3 regions of the Arthrobacter sp. efr-133-TYG-104 genome follow, and region 2 is predicted to be linked to each of the others. Evidence: riboswitches for the same ligand, from Rfam matches in the RefSeq annotation. Region 2 holds a riboswitch; each other region holds the start of a gene.
The links. A riboswitch is a leader RNA that binds a small molecule or an ion and turns the genes downstream of it on or off. The one in region 2 is predicted to bind cyclic di-AMP.
Positions count from the first base shown of each region.

Region 1: linked by a shared signal. The riboswitch ahead of QRN04_RS09830 (C40 family peptidase) and the one ahead of QRN04_RS04630 (hypothetical protein) in region 2 are both predicted to bind cyclic di-AMP.
Region 3: linked by a shared signal. The riboswitch ahead of QRN04_RS00440 (C40 family peptidase) and the one ahead of QRN04_RS04630 (hypothetical protein) in region 2 are both predicted to bind cyclic di-AMP.

Region 1 covers NZ_JARVTA010000011.1:85,034-91,976, reverse strand. Annotated here, with positions in the region: gene QRN04_RS09840 (NCS2 family permease) at 1-588, opposite strand, end outside; gene QRN04_RS09835 (copper resistance CopC family protein) at 705-1,340, shown strand; cyclic di-AMP (ydaO/yuaA leader) riboswitch at 1,457-1,640, shown strand; gene QRN04_RS09830 (C40 family peptidase) at 1,644-2,438, shown strand; gene QRN04_RS09825 (NAD(P)/FAD-dependent oxidoreductase) at 2,544-3,245, opposite strand; gene QRN04_RS09820 (universal stress protein) at 3,664-4,701, shown strand; gene QRN04_RS09815 (cation diffusion facilitator family transporter) at 4,753-5,673, opposite strand; gene QRN04_RS09810 (metallopeptidase family protein) at 5,684-6,127, opposite strand; gene QRN04_RS09805 (carbohydrate kinase family protein) at 6,216-6,943, shown strand, end outside.
Region 2 covers NZ_JARVTA010000004.1:56,338-63,280, reverse strand. Annotated here, with positions in the region: gene ptsP (phosphoenolpyruvate--protein phosphotransferase) at 1-1,694, shown strand, start outside; gene QRN04_RS04650 (helix-turn-helix domain-containing protein) at 1,822-2,250, shown strand; gene QRN04_RS04645 (alpha/beta fold hydrolase) at 2,247-3,077, shown strand; gene QRN04_RS04640 (DUF6480 family protein) at 3,200-3,460, shown strand; gene QRN04_RS04635 (ATP-dependent DNA ligase) at 3,481-4,545, opposite strand; cyclic di-AMP (ydaO/yuaA leader) riboswitch at 4,741-4,890, shown strand; gene QRN04_RS04630 (hypothetical protein) at 4,893-6,044, shown strand; gene QRN04_RS04625 (PucR family transcriptional regulator) at 6,189-6,943, opposite strand, start outside.
Region 3 covers NZ_JARVTA010000001.1:85,498-92,440, reverse strand. Annotated here, with positions in the region: gene QRN04_RS00475 (alpha-mannosidase) at 1-79, opposite strand, end outside; gene fdhD (formate dehydrogenase accessory sulfurtransferase FdhD) at 252-1,118, opposite strand; gene QRN04_RS00465 (molybdopterin molybdotransferase MoeA) at 1,199-2,563, opposite strand; gene QRN04_RS00460 (DUF6457 domain-containing protein) at 2,560-2,877, opposite strand; gene mobA (molybdenum cofactor guanylyltransferase) at 2,867-3,466, opposite strand; gene QRN04_RS00450 (HNH endonuclease) at 3,521-4,021, opposite strand; gene QRN04_RS00445 (NlpC/P60 family protein) at 4,308-5,105, opposite strand; gene QRN04_RS00440 (C40 family peptidase) at 5,206-5,910, opposite strand; cyclic di-AMP (ydaO/yuaA leader) riboswitch at 5,972-6,131, opposite strand; gene QRN04_RS00435 (M23 family metallopeptidase) at 6,277-6,943, opposite strand, start outside.

The DNA of each region.
Region 1 (6,943 bases), on a different contig from region 2:
GACCACGAACACCAGTGTGGGCCAGCCCAGCAACTTGTCATCGACGCCCAGCCCCAGGGGAACCGTGGTGTGGGCGGCGTCGGGGATCCGGCGGACAAAGCCGGCATTCACGAGCCCGATCAAGGCAATGAAGAAGCCGATGCCCACCACGATCGCGGTCTTCAGGGCATCGGGAACTGCCTTGAACACAGCCGTCCGGAAACCGGTCAGGACCAGGATCAGCATGGTCAGGCCGGAGAGGAGCACCAAACCCATCATGTCCGGCCAGGTAAGGCCCGGGTGCGTGGCAACCGTGACCGCTACAAAGGCGTTAACGCCCAAGCCGGTGGCCAAGGCAAAGGGGTGTTTGGCCCATGCGCCCATGAGGATTGTCAGGATGCCTGCAACGAAGGCAGTGGTTGCCGCAACGGCGGCCGACCCCAAGGTACCCCCGCCGGAATCAGCGCCCGAAAGGATGAGAGGGTTCAAGACCACGATGTAGCTCATGGCGAAGAACGTCGCGAACCCGCCCCGGATTTCCCGTGAGTACGTGGATCCGCGTTCGGTGATCTTGAAGTAGCGGTCAAGGGCAGAACCTTGTTTCAGCATGAAGGTCTCCGGGGTTCGGGGGGAGTGTGCTATCAAATCCTATGCCCCGCGGAGTGGGTGCCTGTGACCATTCGCCTACTCTGTAAGGAAGCCAACACTAGGAGAAACCGCCCCAAATGCGTACAACCCGCACGCTTCTGGCCGCCGTCGTCGCCGCTCTTGCCTTCGCGGGCGCTTTGCTGTTTTCAGCAGCGCCAGCGTCCGCGCATGATGTCGCTGAGTCAACGGCACCAGCGGACGGTGCCACCGTGGCAGGGGTACCGGCGTCGGTTTCGATTACGTTCAATAACCCGCCGCTGGCCATCGGGTCCGGCGTAACGGTTAGCGAGGGCGGGCAGAACTGGGCGGACGGCGCCGTCGAAATAATCGACAACCAAGCCGTGCAAAAGTTGCGTTCCGGTGCCCCGGCAGGCAAATACACGGTGGTATGGCGCGTGGTCAGCTCCGACTCACATCCCATTGAAGGCACCTTCAGCTTCACGGCAACCACTGGAAGTACGACGTCGGCAAGCGGCGCTGCGGAGCCGTCCGCCTTGGCGGCCGTTCCGACTGCGGGCGAAGCGGCTCCCGGCAGCAGCAGCGCGCCTCGGGCGGCCGACGGCGTAGGCGTCCGGGACTCGTCCGAGCCGTTTCCTTGGAGCATCGTGGGCCTGGCTGTGGTCGCGGTTGGCATAGTGGCGTACCTGGCGGTGACGGCGCGCCGCAGGCTGGCAGTCCCGGACGACGCAGACGGCGACGATCAGCCTGAGTAAGGAAGCCCGAGTAGGAAGCCTGTCCGTTACAGAAATGTGACTTTGCCTGAGGGATCCCGTACGGTTGTAAATGTGCCTGTTCCACGTAGCGGGCACTTCCGGACTGATTGCCTAGCTCTGCCGCAGTCCCGGAATCCGTTCGCAGACAAACCACGGCAGAGACGGGGAACCCAATTTAGGTCGCTTTTGAGCGTGCCTTGGGGTGAAGCCACGAGGCTTCCGCTGCCCAGCGGGGGATCGTGGCCGGGTGACTCCCATCCGAATCCGACAGCTAACCTCGCAGGCATCGGGAGAGGCTTTTTCATGTCTTCACGCATTCTTCGCGGCCGTCGTAAGGCGGACACCGTACGTCCTAATCCTTTTATTTCCATCTCCAAGGCCGTTGCCAGCAACGCGTCCGGCGCTGGTCGCCAGGCCGCCGTGATCGCCGCGGCATCGGGATTGGTCTTGACCGGCACCGTAGCGGCACACGCTGCCGAGCCGCCCGTTCAGCGGGATTCCAGCCCTGCCACCGTAGCGGAACACGCCACCGGGGCGCCTAACAAGGTCGTCACCGCTGCGGCCACGGCAACCGTCAACTTCGAGCGTCCCACTGTTGCCTCGGAGGCAGCCCCGGTCGTCGAAAAGCCGGCCCCCGTCGTCGAGGCTCCCGCCGCTCAGGCCCCGGTCGCCAAGAAGGCAGTCGCCGCAGCTGTTGCTCCAGCACCTGTTGCCGTCAAGGCCGCTCCAGCCGCACCGGCTGCAGCGCCTGTAGCTCCTGCGGCCGCCGCGCCGGCCAGTGGCGTGAACGCCGCCATGGTCGCCTCGGCATACGCCCAGATCGGCATCATGCAGGATTGCACTGCCATGGTGGAAAGGGCCCTTGGCTCGGCCGGCATCCCTGTTGGGGACCTCGCGCCCCTGCAGTTCCTGAACTACGGCAAGGTAGTCAGCTCACCGTTGCCGGGCGACATGATCGTCCAGTCCGGCCACGTTGCCATTTACATTGGCAACGGCCAGGCCATCAGCGGTGGCATCAACGGCAACCAGACCGGCATCCACCCTGTTAGCTGGATGACCAACGTCGGGCCTGTCACGTACGTGCGCGCGGGCGCATAAGCTTCACGTTGCAGCTTTAGGTAGCAAACCAAAGGCCGGCATGGTCGAGGACTAGCGTCTTTCGACCGTGCCGGCCTTTGGTGTTCGCAGTTGTGCGATTAAGTTTCAGGCGATGGCCATACGGGAGCCAGTGGAAACGGATCCGCCAGGCAAAGCGACCTTTGACGAAATCGCCTGCCCCACGGCCTTGGCTTGCCGGAGCACCTCCTTGGGGCTCGGTGCGATGAGTTCACCGACGCCCACGAGGTGCATTCCCAGGGCACGCATGGCCGTGGCAAAGTTCTGGCCCAGGGCGATCCCCAGTTCGGACAGCATACGACGCAGTTGGCTTTGTGCGCAGCGCGTCACCACTATGTGATCCGCCAACAGAATGCCGTCCGCTGTATGGACAGCCCATTGCCGCGGGGCGGCTTCCATGGGGCCTGAGAGCTCCAACGCACCGTTGGCAGCAGCCCCCGTGAAGCTTTTGGACAGCCCGTAACCGAGTTGCGCGGATGGTTCACGCCCAAGGAAATCAAGGCGGAGTGCACGCGTGGCATTGCGCACATCTATGTGGTGGTTGGCGGCGTAGTTGCGCAAGTGCCGGAGGATCTCGTGGCGTTCTTGGATGGTTCCAGGGTCACCCGCGTCGCATCGCTGAAGCATTCCCGTGTTGACGTTCTGTCCGGAAGCGGACAAGGCGCCGAAGCCGTCCAGAACGATGGAACCGACTCCGTGGCGGCTTAGCTCACTGGCCACTGCCAAGCCGGAGAGGCCGGCTCCAATGACCACGGTGGTGGTACGTTCCATGCCGGAATCAGGCGTCAGTGACACTGCGTGGTTCCTCCTTGACATCGGTGCTGTTCGGGCTGCGCGTGGGCCCATTCGGAAAACCCAAGCGGCCGCAGCTAATGGCCGAGGTGTGTGGTGAAACACATTGCCCGTCCATTCAGTGACTCGAACACTACCGAACTTTTTCGGCCAAGGATAGCTTTCAAGGACGCGTTTTTCGGCGTCTTGGCGGACCGCGATAACGGGGTCCAAGAACTGAGCCCGGACCGTTACCCACATAGCCCAAAGTCGCCTTGATTAGGCCCTGTGGACCGAGAATAGTGGGCATTGGCGGAAGAGATTCCTTGAGATCTTTCGCCCCGGTTGTTGACACCAGTGCCTGCGGGAAGCCGTAGGAAGAAACCTCTGGCAGAATAGCCGGAACATCAAGCAGTAGGTGGAGAGGCGGGCCCCCATGGACCAGCACGGCAGGCACATCAATGAGCCGAATGACCGCGAGGACCAGGCAGTGGCGCCTGGTGGCATCGTGGTCGGAGTTGACGGATCCGAGCATGGAAAGTGCGCCTTGATTTGGGCAGCGAGGGAAGCGGAACGCCGCCAGCTTCCGCTGCACATCGTCACGGCATACTCGGTACCTATTTTTGCTGCGTCAGGGCTCGACGGCGGTTATGCCACCGTAGACGATTCGGTGATCCGCGAGGGCGCGGAGGCCATCATTGCCCAAGCCATGGACAAAGTTTCCAGTTATGCCATTGACGTAGACGCCTCTGTGGAAAACGGCGACGCCGCGGGCGTGCTGCTGGACCTTTCGGCGGACGCCGCGCTGCTTGTTTTTGGAAGCAGGGGGCGGGGCGGTTTTGTGGGTCGGCTGCTGGGATCGGTAAGCAGCGCGCTGCCGGCCCACGCCAAGTGCCCCACCGTGACGGTTCCGCTGTACTGCGCGGACCGCCTGGGCGAAAACACCGAGGATAAACACGTCAAAGCCCAGCACGCAAAGTCCGGCCCGCGGACCGTGGAGAACGTGGTGGTGGTAGGTGTTGACGGCTCGGAGCAAGCCCGGGTGGCGGTACTTGATGCGGCGGAACAAGCCATGCGGATAGGCGCCAAGCTCCGGGTTATCTGCGCTGTGCCGCAGTACAGCGGCTCACTTGCTTGGGTGCCTGCACCCATGGACCGGGACGCTTTGTTCGCGGACATCAAGGTCCAGCTTGAGGCAGGCGTGGCCTGGCTCAAGAGCCACTTCCCTGCATTGACTGTAGAAGCGGAACTCAGGGACGGTTCACCGGTGGAGGTCCTTGTTGAGGCCAGCGGCGGGGTGGAGCTTGTTGTCCTGGGTACTCGCGGACGGGGTGGGTTCGCCGGAATGCTGTTGGGCTCCACCTCAGATGGCGTCCTTCACCATGCCAAGGGGCCGGTGTTGGTTGTCCCGGACAGGGAAGACCCTCGGTTGGCTGACCGGCCTCAATTCGGGCCGATGCTCGGGGCAGCCTAGGTAGGTCCCGGCCGGGAGTGCCAGGTCCAGACCGGGAGTGTTAGGTCCCGGCTAAGCGTGCTGGTGTGACTCGTGCTCGGAGTGGCTGACGGGCTCCAACTGGAACGTGCAGTGCTCTGTGTCGAAATGCCGGCCCAGGCAGGTCCCCAGCTGATCGAGGATGCTATCGGCTCCGCTGGCGTTCAACACTTGGTCCTCCACCACCACGTGGGCGGAGAAGACCGGAACCCCTGAGGTGATGGTCCAAATGTGGATGTCGTGGGCCTCCACTACTCCGTCGACGGCGATGATGTGTTCCCTGATCATGTTCACATCAACTCCCTTGGGCGTTGCCTCAAGGAGCACGTCCACTACGTCCCGCAGCAGGTGCCACGCCCTGGGGATGATCATGAGGGAAATGAGGACCGACGCAATCGGGTCTGCTGCCGTAAAGCCGGTGGTCATGATCACAACGGCAGCCACAATCACGGCAATTGAACCAAGGAGGTCGCCAACGACCTCCAAGTAGGCACCGCGGACGTTCAGGCTTTCTTTCTGCGCGCCTTGCAAAATCAGGAGCGAGCAGAGATTGGCGACGGCGCCCAGGACTGCTGCCCACAACATGACGTCCGTGCGGATGTCCGGCGTCTCACCAAAACGACGCAGGGCTTCAATCATGATCACTACAGCGATGACAATGAGGATCAGTGCGTTGGCCAAGGCCGCCAAGACCTCTGCGCGTTGGTAGCCATAGGTCCGTTGATCGCTCGCTGGTCGGGTGGCAATCCACGCTGCCATCAGCGCGATGAAAACCCCTGCCGCGTCTGAGAGCATGTGGCCGGCGTCAGCGAGCAAGGCCAGTGACCCTGACACCACGGCGCCGAGCACCTGGATTCCCACCACCGCTAAGGTGATGGCCAGTACTGCGATCAGCCGTTTCCGGTGCCTACCGGTTGCTGTGAGTCCGTGGGAATGATTGTGGTCGTGCGCCATGCTTACAAGGCTAGCCCCAGCCGAGGTCATGGAGCCTGTGGTCATCAATTCCGAAGTGATGCGCAATCTCGTGCATAACGGTGACGACCACCTCGTGGATGACTTGCTCACGGCTGGTACACATGTCCAGGATGGGTTGCCGGAAAATGGTAATCCGGTCCGGCAACGAACCTGCCTCCCACCACGAATCACGCTCGGTCAGCGGGACGCCCTCATAAAGCCCAAGCAATACTGTGTCCGGATCCTCGCCTGGCTGGGGTGTGTAGACGTCCTCGATAAAAATGGCCACGTTGTCCATAGCGTTGGCGGCCTTGGGCGGAATGCGGTGCAAGGCATCAGTTACGGCCGCCTCAAAATCTTCGGCCGACATCCCGAAGGGAGCCTTCCGCAGCGGCGAGGAGGGAAAACCGCCGTCGGGAATGTTTGGAAGGCCGGGCGGGAGGTTCGCGGGCATATTACGACTGTAGCCCGTGCACAGGGCCCTGGGCTGTGGCGTCATGGGCGATACTAAACCTAAGCCCTCGCTAACGAACAGGATCTGCATGTCTGCCTCGCCCCATCTCACGCCCGAGCCACTCGCCGTCGTCGTGGTGGGGGAGGCGCTGATCGATATCGTGAAGTCTCTTGAAGGTGACATCGAGTACCCCGGCGGTTCTCCGGCCAACGTCGCTTACGGACTGGGCCGACTGGATGTAAAAGCAGGGCTGCTGACGGCGATTGGCCGTGACGAACGGGGCGCAGCGATCGCCTCGCACCTGGAGAGCGCCGGCGTTGTGCTGTTGCCCGGGTCCAAGTCTCTGGAGAAGACGGCGACGGCGACGGCCCGGATTGCTGCCGACGGTTCGGCCACATACACGTTCGACATCGATTGGGCCTTGCCGCCCGTTGCCCTGCCCTACGCTCCGCGGATCCTCCACACCGGCTCCATTGCAACGTTCCTGGAGCCCGGGGCCGGGGTTGTGCGGGGTTTGCTGGAGCAGGCGCAGGGTGGGTCGATGGTGACCTACGATCCAAACATCCGTCCCGATCTTCTGGGGAGCCATCAGGAGGCGTTATCCCTTTTCGAGGAGATGGTGCCACTGACGGACGTCGTCAGGATGAGCGGTTCGGATGCCCGGTGGCTTTACCCGGGAAAGGATCTGGAGGATACCGCGAGGCATCTCCTGGCCCTTGGCACCGGGCTGGCTGTCATCACGCAAGGCGCCAAGGGTTCGCTCATGGCGACCAAGCACATACAGCTCACCGTTCCTGCTGTGCCCTCCGCCGTGGC
Region 2 (6,943 bases):
ATTTCCAAGGCGTCGGGGTCAGCCCTGGCCGCATCATTGGTTCCGTCCGCCAGATGCCAAAGCCGGTGAGCGAACCGGCGTCGGGCGAGCGCCTGGCCGCGAACACCAGCCCGGAAGACGCCGTCGCAGGCCTGAAGGCCGCCGCGCAGTCCGTGCATGACGAACTCAAGCGGCGCGCGGACTCCGCCTCGGGGGACGGCAAAGCGGTGCTGGAAGCCACGGCCCTGATGGCCAAGGACACCATGCTCCTGAAATCTGCCGCGAAGCTGATCAATGCCGGTTCGTCGGCAGAGCGGGCCATCTGGGAGGCCGGCGCCTCGGTCTCCGAAATGCTGCACAACCTGGGCGGCTACATGGCCGAGCGCGCTACCGATGTGCTGGATGTCCGCGCCCGAATCGTGGCCGAACTCCGTGGCGTCCCTGCACCCGGCATCCCCTCCTCTGACACACCTTTCATCCTGGTCGCTGAAGATCTGGCACCGGCAGACACCGCGACGCTGGATCCCGCAGTGGTCCTGGCACTGGTGACATCCGGTGGCGGACCCCAGTCGCACACGGCAATCATTGCCCGCTCGCTGGGGTTGCCCGCGGTAGTCGCAGCCCAGGGTGTCGACGCCATCGCCGACGGCACAGAGGTGTACGTGGACGGCGCGGCTGGATTTGTCGCAGAGTCGCCTTCGGGTGAGCATCGGGCTGCGGCCACAGCCTGGGCGGAAACCTCCGCCACCCTGGCGGAATTTGACGGCAACGGCACGACGGCGGACGGCCACTTGGTGCCGCTCCTCGCCAACGTGGGCGGAGCCAAGGATGCCGTGGCAGCAGCAGGCCTCGGGGCGCAGGGTGTGGGACTGTTCCGCACCGAATTCTGCTTCCTGGAGCGGGACACCGAGCCATCCGTCGATGAACAAGCAGCGGCGTACAAGGCCGTGTTTGACGCCTTCCCGGGCAAGAAAGTTGTCCTCCGCACCTTGGATGCCGGGGCCGACAAGCCGCTGCCATTCCTCACGGACGCCAGCGAACCCAACCCTGCCCTCGGCGTTCGTGGCTACCGCACCGACTTCACCACCCCGGGCGTCTTGGAGCGCCAACTTGAGGCGATCGCCCGGGCTGCCTCCGAGTCCGAGGCAGATGTGTGGGTCATGGCCCCGATGATCTCCACCGCCGCCGAAGCAGGACGCTTTGCTTCATTGTGCGCTGCCGCCGGAATCCAGACCCCGGGCGTCATGGTGGAAGTTCCCTCTGCCGCCCTCACGTCCGCCGCGGTTTTGCGCGAAGTAGAGTTCGCCTCCCTGGGCACCAACGACCTCACCCAGTACGCCATGGCCGCCGACCGCCAACTCGGGCCCCTCGCCGAGCTCAACACGCCCTGGCAGCCGGCAGTTCTCCGCCTGGTGCAGCTCACCGTGGAAGGTTCGACGCTCGAAGGATCCGGCCGGGAAGGCGACAACAAACCGGTAGGAGTCTGTGGCGAGGCGGCAGCGGACCCGGCACTCGCCGTCGTGCTTACCGGGCTGGGTGTCACCACGCTGTCCATGACGGCGCGCTCGCTAGCAGCGGTGGGGACGGTGTTGAAGACGGTCACGCTGGAACAGGCCCAAGAGCTCGCCCGCTTGGCGCTCTCGGCCCCCAGCGCCATCGAAGCCCGCGATTGGGTGCGCGCAAAGCTCCCCGTGCTGGACGAGCTCGGGCTTTAACAGTCCGGCCGCCCTGCCCGTTTCGATGCTTCGCTGCGGAGCATGCCGTGCGAACGGCACTGCCCGCAGCGGGCCATCGAATTGGGCACGTCCGCACCCGTTGGACGCCACACGCTAGGCTTCTGCCATGGCATTGATAGCTCCCCGCGTCACGGCAGGCCTTCCCGCCGACGACGCCAGGAATCTCGCGCGTTCCCTCCAGGACAGCAACGACGTCACGGTGTTCGTGGACGGTACTGTCCACCGCCTGCCCGGCCAGGCAAGGGACGCCGTCGTGGACCTCTTGGCACGGCTTGGCCGGGGTGAAACGGTGACGGTCAGCAGCGTGGAGGAAATGCTCACCACGTCCCAAGCTGCGGAACTGGCCGGCATCTCGCACACCTACCTGCGCAACATGACGGATCGTGGCGAAATCCCGGTGGAATACAGGGGAACGCATCGTCGTATCCGGCAAGCTGCGATCATCGAGTGGCTGGAAAAGCAGAAACGCTCCGAGGCCGAGGCCGCCACCCCCGCGGAAACCGGGACCAAGGAAACGGGACCCAAGCACGCATGACAGCACTCCTCTCCGCCGACGTCGAAGCCTTGGGCCTGACCGGCCGGATCTACTGGGCCGACGGAACCCCTGCCCCAACTGCAGCACCCGCAACAGCGACAGCACCAACGCCCGCATCAAGCCACGGCAGCGCGAGCAGCGAGCCGGCCTACATCCTGATCCACGGCATCGGGGTATCGCACAGGTACCTCGCCCGGCTCCATGCGGTCCTTGGCGCGGGTTCCCCCACCTATTCCTTGGACCTGCCAGGCTTCGCAGGCACACCGAAGCCGGGACGGCGACTTCAGGTGGAAGATTACGGGGCGTTCATTGCCGAGGCCTTGGCGTCCTGCGGAATCGAGTCCTACGTCTTGGTGGGCCATTCAATGGGGGTGCAGTTCGCGATCGAGGCTGCCTTGCATGCACCGGAGCGAGCCGATCGGGTGGTCTTGATGGGCCCGGTGGTCGACGCCAAACACAAGAACCTGTGGCGCCAGTCCGTCGCGCTCGGCCTCGATGGCCTGCTGCGCGAGAGCCCGTCGTCCAACTGGTTGGTCATCAGTGATTACCTGCGTTGCGGACCCCGCTGGTACCTCACCGAGCTGCCCGTCATGATGCAGTATCCAACCCATGCACGGTTGGCCGGGATCACGGTGCCGGTGCTGATCCTCCGCGGAAGCCGCGACCACGTGGCCGGTCCGGAGTGGTGCTTGCAACTCTCCAGGACTGTCCCCCAAGGACGCCTGGTGGAGATTCCCGGCGTCGGACATGTGGCCCAGCATATGCGCCCCAAGGCAGTGGCCGATGCCATTCGCAGCTTCGTCTCCGCCACGGCCCGCCACCGCTGAGCGGCGGCCCCGGAAGCGTACGACGCCGGCCGGTCACCCCGCCTGCCCTTGTTGGGTCCGTGTTGCCCGGCTAAGCTTGCCATGTCAGCGCAATAGTAAGTTTGCTTACGAAAGGGTTGCTCGTGACCAAGGACTCGAAGGAAGAAACACAAGGCTTCGGCGTAACCGGTGCCAAGGGACCCGTGGACACCACGGCCCCAGCGGACAGCATCCATGAAGACCCGGACATGCGCCGGGATCGTGACGATGATCCCGCAGCCTCGGCAAACCCCGACCCCCTCAACGGCAACATCACCGGGTTGGAACCGGGAGGGGGCGTCCCGCCGGGTGAAACCCCGCCCGCCGAGGACAGCATGAGCATGGATCAAGGACACGACGAGTAACGCACGCCAGCGTGCCCGGGCTACGTGAGCTTCAGGATCTTGCCGAGATCGTAGTCGGCCGGTTCCTCCAGCTGCGAGTAGGTGCAACTGTCGGGTGTCCGGTCCGTCCGCCACCGCCGGAACTGGGTGGTGTGCCGGAAACGATCGCCCTCCATATAGTCGTACGCCACTTCGATCACCAGGTCAGGGCGAAGCGGGACGAAAGAGAAGTCCTTGCCGCCGCTCCACCTGCTCTGGGCCCCGGGCATCCTGGAACCACCCGCCGCTTCATCTTGCGTGGCCCACTCACCCCACGGATGGTCGCCGAGGTCCACTTGGTACGGTTCCAACTCGGCCACCAGGCTCTCCCGTTTGGCCATGGGGAACGATGCCACCACCCCCACGTGGTGAAGCCGCCCGTCGTCGTCGTAAAGGCCCAGCAGCATGGACCCGACGACCTTTGCCGTCTTGTGCCAACGGAAGCCCGCCACCACGCAGTCCGCGGTTCGCACGTGCTTGGTCTTGAACATGACGCGCTTGTTGGGTTGATATGTGCCGTCCAGTGGTTTGGACAGCACGCCGTCGAGCCCTGCGCCTTCCAGTTGGACGAACCACTCCTTGGCCCTCTCCAAGTCGGTCACTGCGGGGGTGATGTACACAGGGGGTTCGGCCGTGGAGAGTGCTTGCTCCAGGATTGCTCGGCGTTCCGAAAAAGGCCGGCCCGTCAGGTCGTCATCACCTAGGGCAAGGATGTCGAAGGCGACCAACGACGCCGGGGTCTTCTCCGCCAGCATCCGGACCCTGCTATCGGCAGGATGGATGCGTTGCTGGAGAACCTCGAATTCAAGCCTGTTGCCTTGGATCAGGACAATCTCGCCGTCGATGACGCACTTGTCCGGAAGGTTCCCCTGCAGCGCCGCCACAAGCTCCGGGAAATACCGGGTCATGGGCTTCTCATTCCGGCTGCCGAGGACTATCTCGTCCCCATCCTTGAAGACGATGGTCCGGAAGCCATCCCACTTGGGCTCGTAGTGCCCAACATCCGGGATGTCAGGGACTGACTTGGCGAGCATGGGCGAGACGGGCGGCATCACGGGCAGGTCCATAGGTCAATGTCTACCTGCCCTGGCCCAGTGAAGCTAGTGTTGGGCGATGGATATCCGGCCGTGTTGCGGGCGGGAGCCGTGACGGCCGCGCAGCCGTTACATTAATGTGACTTTGTTTTCCGGCTAGGGTAACTTCATAGGGCGACCCGGAACTCCGCTGGGCCGTTTCCGGGCTGACGCCGAGCTCTGCCGCAATCCGGGATTCCGCTAGACCCACGGCAGAGACGGGGGACCCAGTGTTCCGGGCTTGTTCCCCGACAAGCCCTTGGGGTGTAGCCGCCAACCGCGGCCGGACGGCCTCGTCCGAACCCGACAGCTAACCTCGAAGGCGTCGAGAGGCAACAACCATGTCCCCAACCATGGATCAGCCGCGACGCGCCCTGCGTGAGAGCGAGCGCGCCAAACCAACAGGCCGCCGTCGGGCGTCTACTGACAGTCCCGCACTTGCGGACCCGGCACTACCGATGACCCGTGCGGCACGGCGTGCCGCCGAGCGGCAACGCGAGCACGCTTCCGGCGTGGGCGTCGACGACGACGCCAGCCACGCCGAACGACCCGCCGCCGCTGGGCCCCAGCCCGTGCAAACCGCGTTCGAGCAAACCGCGACCGTCCCCGAGGCCCTGGCTGGAGAAGCACCGGCCGGAGCAGATCTGGCCGGCGACGATCTGGCCACAGTTCAGATTCCAGCCGTTCAGCCCGCCCCTACTGAAGCGACCGCGGAACCAGTCGCCGCAGCAGTCACGGCAGCCATCCCGCTCCAAGCTGCCGAGGTCTCTTCGTTTCCGCACCACCGGCCGCGCCAATACAGTCGCGAACCATACGCGGTACTACACAAGGCCGCGTCAGTCCGCCACATGAGCCAACGCATGGCCATGGTGGCAGGGGCATTGGGCCTGGCCTTGACTGTGGGCACGGTGGGCCACGCTCTCGATCTTCCGTTCTTTGGCAGCGAAAGCAAGGTCACGGACGCCAGTGGCGGCGGCGCCGGTGCCACGATCGCACAAACCACGGCCTCGATCTCCGGCGTGCCCGGCGGTTCCAGCGCCGCATCCGCTGTCGCTGCCTCGGCGGGTGCAACGCCTACTGCGGAGTCATCAGACGTCAGCCAAGCCGCCACTGTTTCGGGCGCGCCGGATACTGGGGCGTCGTCGTCGCCCGCGGCCTCCGGCACTCCCACAGTTTCCCTTGCGCCGCCGGTGTGGGTTCCTTCGGCAGCCCAACCAGCAGCGCCGGGCACGCCAGCCGCACCCGCGCCTGTTCCCGCCCAGCCAGTTCCTGCCCAGCCAGTTCCCGCCCAGCCAGTTGCGAGCGGCGCGGCTTCGGACAACGTTCCGACGACGCCGCCCACCTCGACGCCTACTGCCACCTCAACGCCGCGGCCTACTGCAACACCCACACCTCAGCCCACCGCCACCCAGGCCCCGAGCCCTGCACCGCAATCCTCGGGGCAGTCGGCGCTCGGATCCCTTCTCGGCACAGTCAAGAAGGCGCTCCGATGAGCCCTCGACTGCCTACGGCTTTCGGACACACTGGCTGGCATGGCCGGTACTGCCGCGCGAGCCGCACCGCCCCGGTTCGGGGCCGGCTTGGCCGCTGGAGTTGCCAACGGCTCCAGCGCTCCTGATAAGCGCAGGGCCGCAAGATTAGATCCGCGGTCTTCCGGCCCAACGCCGTGCCTTCAATGCCGCGTGCAACTCAAGCCGGACCGCACCATTCAAGGGATCCGCGCCAATGAGTTGCCGAATGCGGCCGAGCCTGTTGTAGATGCTGCTTCTGTGAAGGTGAAGCTTGGTGGCGACATCTTGGACCGAACTGTCGTTGTCGTAAAGGAGTTCCAGCACCGGTAGGAGTTCACCGTTGCGGTCGTGATCCTCCAAAGCGCGGAAATGCACACTGCCTGTGTCATCCCAGCCGCCCGGCGCCTGAAGTCGGTCGAAAAGTTGGTAAACGCCTACGGCCCTGACGTCCACGAGCTCGCCCAACGGCGGATCCACAGCGGCAGCTTGCGCAGCCACTTTTGACTGCCGGTACGCAGCGCCAAGTTGCCGGATCACATTGAACGGCTCGCTGATCCCCAAAATGACACGGTCCACGGTTCGTCCGGCGCGCTTGGCAAGCTCCAGCTGGTAGTGCACCAAGACCTGGGCGTGATCGGCCCTGCCGCCGGATTCGCGGAACAAAACCACGGAGTGGGTCTCTGTGCCGGCACTGAAGAGGGCCGGGTTGACCCCGATAGTGGACTGCAGCGCTGCCGAACGGTGCGTCAGGGTCGCGGCGAGGGGGTCGACGTCGGACCTCGCACCGTCCGCATCGAGGATGGTCACCAGCTGCCACGGACCCCGGCCTTGGATTTCCTTCCACCCCGCAACGGCTGCGACCGCGTTTGATTCCCCGCTGC
Region 3 (6,943 bases), on a different contig from region 2:
TGCCATAGATGGCCGGAAGAAGGCGATCCCTGACAAACCTGTCCAGGCGCTGTTCAGTGATCCGGCGGTCATCGTGCAATGAATTCCCCTTTGGGCATCAGCTTTCGGTCGAGGCTGGCAGCATGCTCCCCGCGAGTTGACGCAGGCGGCGATTCCAACCCGTCCGCGGTTCCAATCGATGGATAAAATCTACGTGGTTGCGGCCCCATAACCAAGCAACGCCAGGCGAGGCTCGCCGTACCCGGCCCGCGTCATTCCGGACCTTCGGCCAAAATCCTTTCCCGGCCGGTATAGACGTTCAGGCTTGCTCCCCGACTGAATCCGGCCACGGTGATTCCGGACTCTTCGGCAAGCTCCACGGCAAGGCTCGACGGCGCGCTAACGGCGGCCAGTACTGGGACACCGGCCATGGCCGCCTTTTGCACGAGTTCGAATGAGGCCCGGCCGGATACCTGGAGTACCATCCCCCGCAACGGCAACAGGCCCGCACGGAGCGCCCAGCCTACAACCTTGTCCACCGCGTTATGCCGCCCCACATCCTCGCGCAGGCAGAGCAGTTCCGCCCCGCCGTCGTCGTGGATCTTGAAAAGGCCGGCGGCATGGACCCCGCCGGTCTTCGCGAAGACAGCCTGAGCCTCCCGAAGCCTGTCCGGGAGCGAGGCGAGCGTACGCACCGGAACCACCAGATCGTCGTCGGCAGGGCTGTGATGCGAGGACTTCCGGACCGCCTCGATGGAATCCGTGCCGCAAATTCCGCACGAACTGGAGGTGTATACATTCCGTCCGGTGGCCGGCAGTGCCACGTCAGGCCTCAGTTGCGCGTCCACCACGTTGAACGTCTGCACCCCGTTCTCGTCTTCTCCTGCGCAGAAACGCTCCGAGATCAACTGCGAGGGTTCCCAGATGATGCCTTCGGAAACCAGGAATCCGGCCACGAGGTCGAAATCGTCCCCCGGCGTCCGCATGGTCACGGAGAAGGACATGTCCCCAAGGCGGATCTCTAGGGGTTCTTCCACCGCAAGGACGTCCTCCTTGTAACGGACGGGGTGTTCCAGGGCTTGGGGGGAGCCGTCCAGGACAAATTTGTGCACCTTGCGGCGCTGGGTCACGCGTCCCATGTCACGCTCCGTTCTTCCCTGTTCATGAGTCCATCATGGCAAGCCGCACCACCGCTGGCCACCTCAGTCCAACAAACGCCTCAAGCGTCCAAAGCGCTCCAGTCCACAGGCCCTGCCGGCGCCTTACCCCTTGCCCGCACAGGCGGCTTGCGGGGTTTGTCCTCGGCAGGCTTGGGCGAAGGAAGTGGTTTGCCCCAGGGCAATGCAAAAGCCGGGACCATATCTCCCAGCTGCACGCCGTGCGGCGGGACCACCATGACGCCGTCGGCGGCCGCCAGACCGCGCATCATTCCGGCGGCTGAATGACCCGCAGGAGATGCCAAGCCGTACAGCAGCTTGAACGGCATGAGGCGGGTCCGTCCCGGATCGGGGTCGATCATCGTGCCGCAGGGAACGTCTTGCGCGGTGTCCATGCGACCATGGCCCAGGGCTGCCAGCAGCGGACCACCGATGGTAAGAAGTGCCATCATGGCAGCCAGCGGGTTGCCCGGCAGGCCGAGTATGAACCGTCCGTCCGGGAGCTCTGCAAGCACCGCGGGATGGCCTGGCCGCATTGCGATCCCGTCGATCAGCAACCGGCCGCCCAGCTCGGACACGGCTCGCCGGAGATGGTCCGTCGCCGAGCCCCCCGTCCCGCCCGTGGTGATGACGACGTCGGCAGGAACTTCCGTTTCAACGGCTGGTTCTGGGCGGATGAGCTCCGCTCCAGCCACGTGTGGTTCGGGCTCCTGAAGCGCAGCGAGCCACTGGCCGTAGTCGTCTCCCACCCTTGTTTGTTCGCCCGCGATACCGCCCAACATTTCGACGACGGCTCCCAGTTGCGGCCCGAAGGTGTCCCGGACCTGCCCCGGCAGTGGGACACCCGAGGTCACCACTTCCGATCCCGTCAGCAGGAATCTGACCAAGGGCTTGCCGAGCACGTTGAGTTCGTCCAGCCCGGCAAGGGCGGCAAACGCTATATGGGCTGGATTTAGCACAGTCCCGGCTTTGATCAGCACTTCACCTGCAGCGGCTTCCTCCCCGGCCTTCCGGATGTGCTGCCCGTTGCGGGGCTCACCCGGTTTTGCGGCCCCGCCCAAGACAAGGACAGGCAGCCCGTCATCATCGGTGGCAATGACGCCGCTTTCGCTGCGGAGAACCGCCTTGGCACCGGGCGGGATGAGTCCTCCGGTGACGATGGGGCTGGCTTGGTGCGGCGCCAGCCTGTGGTCCCGCTCGCTCAAGATCCACGGCCCGCTGCCGTTCACTGCCCAGCCATCCATGGCTGACGATGCGTAGTGGGGCATGTCCTGGACTGCCACGACGTCCTTGGCCAGGACGCGCCCGAGGGCTCGCCGGAGCGGAACCGGGCTCGGCGGAATCGGGGTGGCGACCTCAAAGGCACGCTGCCGGGCCTCAGCCCACGTATGTGCCGCGTGGTGGCCCGGGTGGGGGGCCTCGGTCATTCCGCTTCGGTCCCCGGCTCCGTGTAGTCAATGGCAGCTTTCCGGGCCACATCCAAGGCAGCAGCCATGGAGTCGGCGTCGGTTGCCTGGCCAATGCCCCGGGCCATGCCCGCTGCATAACCGGCGATGAACGTGGTCAGGGGTGCCGCAGGCCGCACCACCGAATGCGCGGCTACCCCTGCTACGGAGAGGACCCCATTGACGTCTACTTCCACACCCTCTAGCTCAAAAGCCTGCAACAGTACGCGGCACCATTCCTCGAGCGTCTCTTCCTGGCTCTTCACGTCCGCCTCCAACTCATCGTCAATGCCCAAGGTCCTCAATGCCCAAAGCCGCTGCGTCCGCCCAAGTATCTACGTCATCGGTGGATCCGGCAGGGACGGCAACAGTCAGCAGGTTCAGCCTAGCAAGCAGCCCGAAAACAGAGGAGTTGGTCAACCTACCCGAATCGCGTGCCGCTTTAACTTCCCGCTGGAGGGCGGCCGTGCTGTACATCCCGAGGAGCGGCTGCTTCCGGCCATCGGTGGCCACCGCCATGGCACCATCCACGCCCGGCTCCGATTGGAGCCCCTGCACCAAAGGGGCTACGCCACGAACAGCATGTGGCATGTCGCATGCCAGTACCAACGTCCAGGGCGCGGAACCACCGTTGGCGTCAAGACGATCCAACCCGGCCGCGATAGCGGCGGCTGGCCCGGCAAAAACGGGCTCTTCACGCGCACTGAGGATCCCCTCAGGGACCTCCAAGCTGCATGGTCCCACAACCACCACTCCACCGGCACCTTCGGCAGCGCGCAGGGCATGCGTCAGGAGGGTGTCGCCGTCGTACCGCAGTTCGTTCTTGGGCGCACCACCCAGCCGCGTGGCCTTGCCGCCAGCGAGAATTATGGCGTCGAATTCCATCCGCCCACACTACCGGTCATGGGCCGGACTCACCGTAAGCCGCGATCCCGTATGTCAGGCAGCGGATTCAGGCAACAGGAAGGGATCCCAGTCCGGGGCAGGCTTCTCAAGTTCCTTGATCTGCCACATTGCTCCTTGGGGCACGCCGGGTTTAAAACGGAGTTTCCAGCCCATTTCCGCCAACGTGTGATCGCTCTTGGCGTTATTGCACTTAAGGCACGCCGCAACCAAATTTTCCCAAGAATCCGCGCCGCCCCTGGATTTGGGGTGGACGTGGTCAATAGTGTGTGCTGTTTTGCCGCAATAGGCGCAGCGGTGTCCGTCGCGGCGAAGAACACCGCGCCGGCTCACGGCGGTGACCCGGTTGTACTTGGGTCGGATGTAGCGGTTGAGGAGGATCACGGAAGGTCTTCCGAGAATCTCTTGCGGCCCGACGACGGGATCGTCGCCTTCGGCTACCACGCTTGCTTTCCCAGTGAGCACAAGGACCAGCGCCCGGCGGAAAGTTACAACCGCCAGCGGTTCATATCCAGCATTCAGAACGAGTGTGCGCATGCACGTACCTCTTCACGGCCGCACCCGTCAGGGGCACGAGGGCCGGCTGCCCTCTGCATGTACGGGCTGTGGATCGACACCATAAGGGTAAGCACTTCTACGCCATATCAACGAATTTATCTGTCGTTTCACGTGCGATGTCGGCAAAAATTTGTGCGGTGTTCAGGATTAGGCGCCCCATGTGCGGCGTTCGAGAGCATCCTCTGCAGGTTCAAGAAGAACACACCGGTTTAAAGCAGAACACCCCGCCGGCATGGAGCCAGCAGGGTGTTCCGAAGCGGTGAACTTAGCCGTTGACGCGGATGAACACCGGGCCGGAGCCTACGTTTACGCTGAACAGCTTGGTGGTGTAGCCGTCCCAGCCACCGTGGACTGCCATGCCGTTGCCTACGTACACGGCGATGTGGGCCTCGCCGGCCAAACCGCCGTTGGCGTAGTAGGCGAGGTCACCGGGCTGTGCTTCTGCTGCACTAACCGTGCGGCCGAGGGAAAGGTAACCAGCAGGCCAGTCGTGGAAGTGGATGCCCACGGCGGCCAGGGAGTTGGTGACCAGCATGGTGCAGTCCTGGTTCACGCCCAGCTGCGCGTAGGCGGCTGCAGCAATTGCAGCACCGAGGCCGCTGGAGGCAACCGGAGCCTTGGTTGCGCTGGAGGTGGAGTTCACAGCCAGGGTTGCGTTACCGCCGGTGGTGGCGGTGGTCGCGGGGGCAGTGGTCTGCGCAGCAGCCGTCGGCGCAGCTTCCGCCTTGGCAGGAGCCTGCTCAACCACGGGGGCCGGAGCTTCGACCGTGGTGATCACGGGGCTCTCGTAAGAGATGGCAACAGTGGAATCAGCTGCGATCGTTGCCTGCGCTACCGACTGGACGTCGAGCGTGGACGTGGAGGTCGACTCACGCTGAACGTTCGTATCAGCCGCGTTGGCAGCTACACCGCTGGTCAGGACAAGGCCTGAAGCGGCGGCAATTACTGCGGCCTGGCGGCCGACGCCACCTGCGTTCTCACTGACTGCTTTTGCGATGACGGCAAGCGAGCTCGTCTTGGGAGCTTCCGCGCGGTGCCGTGCAACCTTGTTTGCACTGATCATGATGTTTTTTCTCTTTCGTATCCGCGCTATGGGGTTACGCGCGGGTAGTGACCGACCAGCACTTGGGGGAATGCTGCTCAGTCGTGAACTGGGTATTTTTCTAGCGGAGAGTGAAGAAGGAGGATGTACCCGTGGCAGCTGCTGCATGCAGCAACGTGCCCTGGCTCGGGTTCAAGGCGCTGATCATCATGCCGTTGCCAACGTAGATGCCAACGTGGGCGCCGCCATTCTGCATGACGAGATCGCCAGGAGCAGGAGTGTTGGTGGGCTTCATGACGGTCCAAGCGTTCGTGCGAGGAATGCTGATGCCTGCCTGGGCGTAGACCCACTGGGCGAAGCCGGAGCAGTCCCAACCGTTGGGCGTGGTGCCGCCCCAAACGTAGGGGTGGCCGATGCCGGTGTAGGCGATTGCTGCCAGGCCCGAAGCGGCGGCGCTGGAAACGCCATCCTTGGCTACGGCCGACTGTGCGGTAACAGTTTCCGAAGTGCCTGCGTTGTTTGTGGCGCCTGCAGTGGTCTGGGTTGTGGCATCGGGAGTCCCGGCGACCGCCTGGACAACCTTCGGAGCCTCCTGAGTGGCCACAACGGGGCTCTCGAAGGCAACGTTAGCGGTGGGCTCCGCGGTTACCACTGCCGTGGCTACCATCTGCTGGGTACCGGAAGCTTCCGAAGCGGAAACGCCGGTGTCGGCAGCCTGTGCGGGCAGACCAACGCTGAGAATAAGACCGGAGGCTGCTGCCAACACGACGGCCTGGCGGCCTACTGTACCTGCGTTGGAAGAAACAGCCGTGGAAAGAGTGTTCAAGGGGTTCTTTCGAACCGCTTGGGCGCGGTGGCGCGCAGGGGTAGTGCGTGATGACACGTAGGTAGCCTCTCCCAATGCCTGCGAGGTGAGCTGTCGGATTCGGATGGGAGTCATCCGGCCGCGCTGCTTCAGAGAAGCTTTGCGACTTAACCCCAAGGTCTTCTTGCGAAGACCAGAAGTGGTTCCCCCGCCCCTGCCAGACGATTTTGCGAACGGAACTCGAGCGGTGGCAGAGCTAGGCAATCCACTCAAGTGCACCGGCCCCCTAAAAAGCCGATGCGTTATGTACGGTACAACAGTTGAACGCGAATGTCACATTCAGGTCACGAGCGGCCTCACGGAATCGAGAGATGGCCATCACGTTGGTCAGAGCCAGCCCATGGGGTCAACGACTTCGCCATTGACCTGGACTTCAAAGTGGAGGTGGCAGCCCGTGGAGGCTCCCGTGGTGCCGCTGAGGGCCACAACGTCGCCGCGGCTGACCGTCTGGCCCACCTTGACGTTGAAGGACGACAGGTGGTTGTAGGTAGTTTCCAAGCCGTTTCCGTGATCTATAACCACACGGTTGCCGCCACCGTACTCGTGCCATCCTGCGAAAGTTACTTTGCCGGCCGCGGCAGCATGGACCGCGGTGCCGCACTGCGCCACGAAGTCCTGGCCGCGGTGGAAGTCACCGGTGCCGCCCGTCAGCGGACTGACGCGGTAACCGAACGGCGATGCCGTGACGAGCGTGTCCAAGGGGGCACCCAAAGTGCCTTGGGACGATGAACGCTGGATGCTGGCCACAGACTGGGCGCTCAGCAGCTGCTTCAGCTTGCCATCGGGATCCGCTGCCGTGGAAACGGCAGCACGGCTGAAGTCGATTTTGGCCGATGCCGCCGCGGATACCTCCGGCTGGGTACCGGCTACAGACAGCGCAGACTCGGTTTGGCCAGAGTCCGAGGTAGCCATCATCGGGCTGGTGCCTGGCAGGCCGACTGTCAGTGCCAAGCCGGTAGCAGCAAGTGCGATGCCGGCTTTCTGACCCACTCCG